Xanthocytophaga agilis: one gene and its partner. Each later gene encodes a partner of the first gene's protein in a complex. Links are inferred from orthologs where the notes say so. Each region holds a gene or a part of one and is shown on either strand. Other genes may lie near its edges.

The links.
Region 2: the proteins of uvrB (region 1) and QNI22_RS34975 are in contact, whole or in part, in a crystal structure (PDB 7EGT), measured with the Thermus thermophilus proteins. The link is inferred for Xanthocytophaga agilis from one-to-one orthologs. Residues at the interface, in WP_096411307.1 of Thermus thermophilus: Glu23, Leu25, Arg26, Asp27, Gly28, Glu29, Arg30, Phe31, Arg55, Glu326, Asp327, Phe328, Glu379, Ser382, Gln383, His398, Gly400, Arg401; in WP_096412145.1 of Thermus thermophilus: His654, Arg656, Phe657, Gln666, Asp668, Glu669, Lys680, Arg681, Leu682, Ser683, Lys685, Tyr686, Ala687.

The regions. Positions count from the first base shown.
Region 1 is NZ_JASJOU010000006.1:161,538-165,765, reverse strand. What follows is about bases 932-3,926. They hold uvrB (excinuclease ABC subunit UvrB), read left to right. Parts: upstream 932-1,415; coding sequence 1,416-3,437; downstream 3,438-3,926. Other genes in these bases: QNI22_RS18740 (1-phosphofructokinase family hexose kinase), read left to right, coding at 3,547-3,926; rlmD (23S rRNA (uracil(1939)-C(5))-methyltransferase RlmD), read right to left, coding at 932-1,133. Also shown: more of rlmD, read right to left, coding at 1-931; more of QNI22_RS18740, read left to right, coding at 3,927-4,228. UniProt on the Escherichia coli protein: The UvrABC repair system catalyzes the recognition and processing of DNA lesions. A damage recognition complex composed of 2 UvrA and 2 UvrB subunits scans DNA for abnormalities.
Region 2 is NZ_JASJOU010000019.1:66,883-71,061, forward strand. The notes cover bases 635-3,580. They hold QNI22_RS34975 (ATP-dependent helicase), read left to right. Parts: upstream 635-963; coding sequence 964-3,198; downstream 3,199-3,580. Other genes in these bases: QNI22_RS34970 (HesB/IscA family protein), read left to right, coding at 635-797; QNI22_RS34980 (hypothetical protein), read left to right, coding at 3,273-3,580. Also shown: mce (methylmalonyl-CoA epimerase), read right to left, coding at 1-357; more of QNI22_RS34970, read left to right, coding at 471-634; more of QNI22_RS34980, read left to right, coding at 3,581-3,587; QNI22_RS34985 (ATP-binding protein), read right to left, coding at 3,584-4,179. UniProt on the Escherichia coli protein: A helicase with DNA-dependent ATPase activity. Unwinds DNA duplexes with 3'-5' polarity. Translocates on single-stranded DNA with 3'-5' polarity. Initiates unwinding more efficiently from a nicked substrate than double-stranded DNA.

The sequences.
Region 1 (4,228 bases):
TCGCCAGCAAAAAATGCGGTATTGGAGATGCCATTCACTTCCGAATTGATTTTAGCATCTTCAATGGCCATAGACACATACTCTAATCCAACCACTTTTTTTGCCTGACGAGCTACAAAGTTGGCAATCGTACCTGTACCTGTGTACAAATCATATACCAATTCATTCCCTTTAAGATCAGCATAACTTCTTGCTATTTTATATAATTCTAGCGCCTGTTCTGCATTCGTTTGATAAAAGGATTTAGGCCCGACTCTAAATTCCAGATCCTCCATCTTCTCTGTGATGTAGGGTTTGCCATGGTAGGTCACAACTTCCAGATCATGAAATGTCTCATTTCCTTTGGCATTGATCACATATTGTAGTGAGGTGATAGCAGGAAATGTATCTCTCAGAAAATTAAGTAAAGCATAAAGCTTTGGTTCATCTTTGGAAAACACTTGTACAATTACCATTAATTCACCAGTGGTGGTAGTACGGATAATTAAGTTCCGCAAAAAACCTTCTTGCTTTACCAAATCAAAGAAAGGATAGTTATTCTGACGAGCAAATTCTCTTACTGCCAAACGGATCTTATTAGAAGGGTCAGGCTGTAGATAACAAGTTTCTATATCCAGTATTTTATCGAATCGTTTGGGAATGTGAAAACCCAACGCTGTTCGATCTGTTATTTCTCCTTTCTGCATATCCTCATCTGTCAGCCATCGGTTAGATGAGAAGGTATATTCAAGTTTATTGCGGTAATAGGTAGTTGCTTTGGAAGGAAGAATGGGTTGTATTTCAGGCAAGTGAATCTTTCCAATCCGCTCAAGATTGTCAGTTACCTGATCCTGCTTTTGCGCAAGTTGTGTTGTATAGGGAATATGTTGCCATTTACATCCTCCACAAACTCCAAAATGCTGGCAAAATGGAGTAGTTCTTTGAGACGAGGCTTCATGGATTTTTATTACCTGTGCTTCCCAAAAATTTTTCTTTTGCTTGAATACACGCAAGTCTACAACATCACCTGGAGCCACTATGCCTTCAATAAATACCACAATCTCTCCATAACGGGCCAGACATTTTCCTTCTGCAGCAAAATCGCTGACAGTAATTTTCTCCAGAATGGGATAACTTTTATTCTTTTTTCGCATACGAGTGCAAAATTACGGAAATGTCTCCGAAAAACAGTATTTACCAATGATTAGAAAACAGAATGTATTTAATAGTTGGATGAATACATGAAAAGTCTAAACAGAGGCATATATAAAACCTGCATTTTTATGTCTTGGCCAAATTATTTATCTTTCATACACAGGAACTTATGTATAAGTAAAAATCGTTCTTCAAAAGGCCTTTTCCTAAGACTTTTCACTTTGAGAAGAGGTTTTTAGCAGCATGTTTTTCAAAATCACTATTGAAAACCGGATTAATTTATGTCTTTTCAGATAACATCAGAATACCAACCAACAGGCGATCAGCCTAAAGCTATAGAACAATTGACAGAAGGAGTATTAACAGGAGAACCTTCTCAAACATTACTAGGTGTAACAGGTTCTGGTAAGACATTTACTATTGCCAATGTTATCCAGAATGTAGAGAAACCCACTCTGGTATTAAGTCATAACAAAACTCTGGCAGCTCAGCTGTATGGAGAGTTTAAACAGTTTTTTCCCAACAATGCGGTTGAATACTTTATTTCCTATTACGATTATTACCAACCAGAGGCCTATATGGCCACTACAGATACCTATATTGAAAAGGATCTGATGATTAATGAGGAAATAGAGAAACTACGGCTTTCGGCTACCTCAGCTCTTATGAGTGGGCGAAGAGATGTGATTGTAGTGGCGTCTGTATCCTGTATTTATGGTATGGGTAATCCGGAAGAATATGAGAAGAGTATTTTACAGTTGCAAAGAGGACAGACACTGGCTCGTAACCGACTTTTATTTTCATTGGTCGATATTTTATATAGCCGAACAGAAGCAGAATTTACACGTGGTACATTTCGGGTTAAGGGAGACACTGTAGATGTGTTCCCTGCTTATGCGGATTATGGTTACCGGATTATCTTTTTTGGAGACGAGATAGAAGCACTGCAACGTATAGATCCTCAATCAGGCCGGAAGCTTTCTGACCAACCAGCTATTTCTATTTTTCCAGCGAACCTATTCGTAACAGGACGTGATACATTAAATAGCGCCATCCAGCATATTCAAAGTGACCTGGTAGCACAGATACGTTATTTTGAAGAAGAAGACAAGTACCAGGAAGCACAGCGTATTAAAGAAAGAACTGAATTTGATATGGAAATGATGCGTGAACTCGGTTACTGTTCAGGTATCGAGAACTATTCGCGCTATTTTGATGGTCGGATTCCAGGTGCAAGACCCTTCTGCTTGCTGGATTATTTTCCAGATGACTTTTTATTGGTGGTGGATGAAAGCCACGTCACCTTACCTCAGATCAGGGCTATGTGGGGCGGTGACCGATCCCGTAAAACAGCACTGGTAGAGTTTGGATTTCGACTCCCTTCTGCATTGGATAACAGACCTCTTACCTTCAATGAATTTGAGGAGTTAACCAATCAGATTATTTATGTTTCGGCAACTCCTGGAGATTATGAACTAAGACGATCTGAAGGCGTTGTGGTTGAACAAATCATTCGTCCTACAGGCTTGTTGGATCCGGAAATAGAAGTTCGTCCAAGTCTGAATCAGGTAGATGATCTGCTGGATGAAGTAGAAGAAAGAGTAAAACTAGAGGAAAGAGTATTAGTCACTACATTGACCAAACGTATGGCAGAGGAGTTGACTAAATACATGGACAAGTTAGGAATCCGATGCCGATATATTCACTCAGAAGTTAAAGCCTTAGATCGGGTGGAGATTCTTCGCGAATTACGTCTGGGTGTATTTGATGTACTGGTAGGTGTAAACCTGTTACGTGAAGGTCTTGACTTGCCAGAGGTAACGTTAGTCGCTATTATGGACGCTGATAAAGAGGGATTCTTGCGAGATGTACGATCTTTGATACAGACAATAGGAAGAGCAGCTCGTAATGACAGAGGCAAAGTAATCATGTACGCAGATAAGATGACACAATCTATGCAGAAAGCTATTGATGAAACCAATAGACGGCGCCTCATTCAGCAGGATTACAATACAGCCAATGGTATTACACCACGCACAGTGAAAAAATCGCGCGAGGCCATTCTTACTCAGACATCTGTAGCCGATGCCCGAAAGGAAGCCAAACAATATTATGTAGAGAGTGAGGAGGTAAGTGTAGCTGCTGATCCGATTGTTTCTTATATGTCACGGGACCAACTGGAAAAATTACTTCAGGAAACTCAGAAAAAGATGGAACGTGCAGCCAAGGATCTGGACTTTGTGGAAGCGGCCCGCTTCCGGGATGAAATGACAGAATTAAAACGTATGCTTAAAGAACGTTGATTTTTGTTGGAAAAGAGTAGAATAAAGTAATATTTTGCCTTTGCTGTGATCTGTTAGTACAGATCACAGCATTTCAACAAATTAATCTTTACTAGGACAGCTTCTTTACATGGGTATTGTAACATTAACCTTAAATCCAGCCATTGATAAAAGTACAAGCATTGATCGGCTGGTACCAGAACATAAACTACGTTGTGAAAATCCTAAGTTTGAAGCGGGTGGTGGTGGAATTAATGTGTCAAAAGCGATACATAAATTAGGAGGGGAGAGCCTGGCTATCTTCCCAGCGGGTGGTCCATCTGGTACTCTTTTGATTGATTTGTTACAGCATGATAAAATTACCTGCAAGGCTATTCCCACAGAACAATGGACTCGAGAAAATTTTATTGTTGTTGATCATTCAACCAATGCACAATATCGATTTGGGATGCCTGGACCTCAACTTTCAGAAATAGAGGCTTTGTCGTGTCTGGAAGCGATAAAGGCTGCCCGGCCAGATTATCTGGTAGCAAGTGGCAGCTTACCTCCTGGATTGCCTGCTGACTTCTATGCCAGAGTAGCAAAGGTAGCAAAAGAAATCGATGCACGTCTGATTCTGGATACCTCTGGAGAGCCACTGAAACTGGCAGCTAATGAGGGCGTATTTTTACTCAAACCTAATTTGGGTGAGCTTAGTAAAATGGTAGGAGTAGAGACGCTGGAAACAGATGATGTAGACGATGCAGCAAAAGAAATAATAAATCGGGGAGATTGCGGAATTGTAGTTGTCTCTATGGGGCCTGCTGGTGCGC
Region 2 (4,179 bases), on another replicon or contig:
CTTGGGATGTAAAAAACATACCAGTTTATTATCTGCTCCAAACTTAGGCATTGCATTAATCAGGGTAAACCCTTCTCCTTCCAATCTCTTCATTTCAGCATAGATGTCCTTCACCTCAAAAGCAATGTGATGCATACCCTCTCCTCTTTTTTCAATATATTTGGCAATTGCACTATCAGGGTTAGTAGCCTGTAATAATTCGATCTTGCTATCTCCAACCTGAAAAAAAGAGGTAATTACATTTTCAGATTCTACAAACTCCCGCTTGTAAGAAGCAACTCCCAATAATTTTTCAAATAACTGTTCTGAAAAATCTACATCTTTGACAGCTACTCCTATATGTTCTATTTTTTGCATAATGAACTTTTCTAAAAGACAATCCGTTTTTATATTTGTAAAAATAGCATTGTTTGCAAAGTATCAAAAACAAATAAATATCGGTATCTCTCATTCATTTCCTTTACATAGACATGATTACAATAACAGATATAGCCAAAGATAAAATCATTGAACTGCGTCAGAAAGATGGGTTAAACGGTGAACACAATATTCGTGTAGCAGTATCAGGTGGTGGATGTTCTGGTTTAATGTATGATCTGAAGTTTGATGCAGCTATCCAACCACAGGACCAGATCTTTGAAGACAAAGGAATTAAAATTTTGGTTGACAAGAAGAGTCTTTTGTATCTGTTGGGAACAGAGCTGGATTTTTCAGATGGATTAAATGGAAAAGGCTTCCAGTTCAAAAACCCTAATGCAACCCGTACCTGTGGATGTGGAGAAAGTTTTGCAGTCTAACTTTATCAGGCAATAAAAATCTATTTCGACCCATGAGAGTTTTCTCATGGGTTTATTTTTGTAACTTGCACCTCATTTTTCAAATCTATATTTCTTCAGACAGAGGATTTGATTCCCCGGAAAGCAAATTGTAGAAAAGAGTAACTTACCTGCCTAATTAACCAATATGAATTACTTAGAAGGACTTAATGAGCCACAACGCGAAGCTGTAACACATGGAGAAGGCCCTTTAATGATTATTGCAGGCGCTGGTTCAGGCAAAACCCGCGTATTAACCTATCGCATTGCCCATTTGATGAACAGAGGTGTAGATCCATTTCGGATTATGGCCCTGACCTTTACCAACAAGGCAGCGGATGAGATGCGTAGTCGTCTTGAGAAGGTTGTAGGAACTGATGCACGCAATATCTGGGCAGGAACTTTCCACTCTGTTTTTTCACGTATTTTGCGAATAGAGGCTCAAAAGATTGGATTTACGAGCCAGTTTTCCATCTATGATACGGATGATGCAAAATCGTTAATTCGAACAATCCTTAAGGAAATGAGCCTGGATGATAAAGTATATCGGGTTAATAATGTACTCTACAGAATATCATCTGCCAAAAATAATCTAATTTCTGCAGAAGCCTATATGAACAGTGCAGAATATCGTGCAGATGATGAAGCAAGTCGGGTACCCGAATTAGGAAAGGTGTATAAAACGTATCAGGAAAGATTACGAAGAGCTAATGCAATGGACTTTGATGACCTGTTGTTCAATACCAATGTGCTGTTCCGTGATCATGTGGATGTACTCAATAAATATCAACAAAAGTTCCATTATATGTTTGTTGATGAGTTTCAGGATACCAATATCTCTCAGTATCTTATTACCAAAAAGATTGCGGCTGTTCATCAGAATATATGTGTGGTAGGAGATGATGCGCAAAGTATTTATGCCTTCCGGGGGGCTAATATTCAGAACATACTTAATTTTCAGCGCGATTTTCCAGATACCAGAATTGTAAAACTGGAACAAAACTACCGATCCACACAGAATATTGTTAATGCAGCCAACTCTGTAATTGCTAAGAATAAAAGTCAGCTTCAAAAGAATGTATGGACAGCAAATGAGGAAGGCAATAAGATTGAGTTAATAAAAGCATCTTCTGATAATGAGGAAGGATCTTTGATAGCAAATTCCATCTTTGAAGAGAAAATGTTGTATCAAAGGCATAATGATGAGTTTGCGATTTTGTATCGTACCAATGCTCAATCCCGTGCATTTGAAGAAGCTTTGCGTAAGAAAAACATCAAGTACCGACTGATTGGTGGTGTTTCATTCTATCAACGGAAAGAGATTAAAGATCTGATCTCCTATCTGCGTTTTACAATCAATCAAAGCGATGAGGAGGCATTTAAACGTATTATCAATTTACCCAAACGTGGGATTGGAGATACCACTGTAGCTAAAATAGTGGTAGCTGCCATGGAAAATAACCTTACACTTTGGGAAGTAGTAGCGAATCCTAAACCCTATCTGGGAGATCGATTATCAGCTCCTATTGAAAATTTTTCGGCTCTGATTAAAAGTTTTCATGCAACTTCTGTTATCAAGGACGCTTATGAAACAGCTGCACATGTAGCCAAAGCGTCTGGCTTATTGAAGGAATTGCATGAAGATAAAACTGTAGAAGGATTGGCTCGCTATGAAAACGTTCAGGAATTGCTGAACGCAATTAAAGAGTATGTAGACAACCCTGAAAGCCCTGATAAAAGCCTTTCCTCTTTCTTACAGAGCGTATCTTTGCTGACCAGTGCCGATGATGAAAAAGATGATAAGGCAGATAGAGTTACACTAATGACTATACACTCTGCCAAGGGATTGGAGTTTAAACATGTATTCATTGTAGGTATGGAAGAAGATCTGTTTCCCTCTCAGATGATGTTGTCCAGCATGGCAGATTTGGAGGAAGAACGACGTTTGTTTTATGTAGCCATTACACGGGCTGAACATAAACTCACACTTTCCTATGCAGAAACCCGCTATCGTTTTGGAAGGCTGCAAACCTGTGAGCCAAGTCGTTTCCTAAAGGAGATTGATGCCAGCTATATGAGGATGACACAAAATACTCGTACGTTTGAAACAGAACGTAATACAAGCTTTGTCAAGAATCTCACAACACGCAAAGCGCCACCAGTCACTACTCCAGCCACTACACATGCTCCTTCAACTAACTTTATAGCTAGTGATACATCTACTCTTACAGTAGGAATGAAAGTTGAGCATCCGAAGTTCGGATTTGGGGTGGTTACCTCTATTGACTTTAGTACTCCAGATAAGAAAGCAAAGATTAAGTTTGAGAAGGATGGAGAGAAAACTCTGTTATTAAGCTTTGCCAAATTAATGATTCATGAATAATATGATAGCTTCTATAGCGGTTGGAGCTTTTACTATCGCTATAGAAGCTCTTATACTAATTATCTTTTCTCTGTATGTTTCTACTGATTATTCAGGTTGTGCTCAATCTGATTTATAGCTTCATTGCATCTAATACGTATAACAGATTATTTAAAACAACTGCCATTATCATCTTCCCACTATTGGCAATTTTCTTACCAATACTTCCATTATTAATCATAGTAAGTAGCTCATCCGCTCCAGATGCTTCTGCATTTGGATACTCAAATGATCTTTTATTTAGTTGGCTTATGCAGATAGGTATGTCTCTATTTATTCAAATCCTATTTAACCTCTTCTTAACTAACAAGATTCAGACTTTTAGAGTAAAAGCAAAAGGAATAAACTAGGAAAACTGATGTTTCGGTATTGAGAATGTAAATACAGATCCTTTACCAGGTTCGCTTTCAACCTGAATATCTCCTCCATTTTTAACCACAAAATCTTTACACAAGGTTAGTCCAAGCCCTGTACCTTTTTCATTACCTGTGCCCACAGTAGTAAAAGCTGTAGCTGTATTAAACAAACGTTCCTGATTTTCCTTTGTCATTCCTAATCCAGTGTCATGAATAGAAATATGAACAAATGAGTCATTGGATGACGAACGTATGGCTATTTTCCCATTGGATTTTGTAAATTTGACGGCATTATTAACCAAGTTTCGTATTACAAGATTAATCATTTCCTTATCTGCGTAGACCGCAGTCCTTGAAGTCATCTCATTACTAATTTCAATCCGTTTTTTCACAACCTGCCCTTGAACTAGTCTAACATTTTCGTCTGCAATCGTCTTCACATCAAATACCGTTGGATGTACACTCATGCCTTCCATCTGGGTTTTAGCCCAATGAAGCAAATTCTCTAAAAGGTGTAATGTAATCCCTAAACGCTCTCCTAATTGAGTAACCACTACTTTAGTCTCTTCTGGAGTTAAGGCTTCAT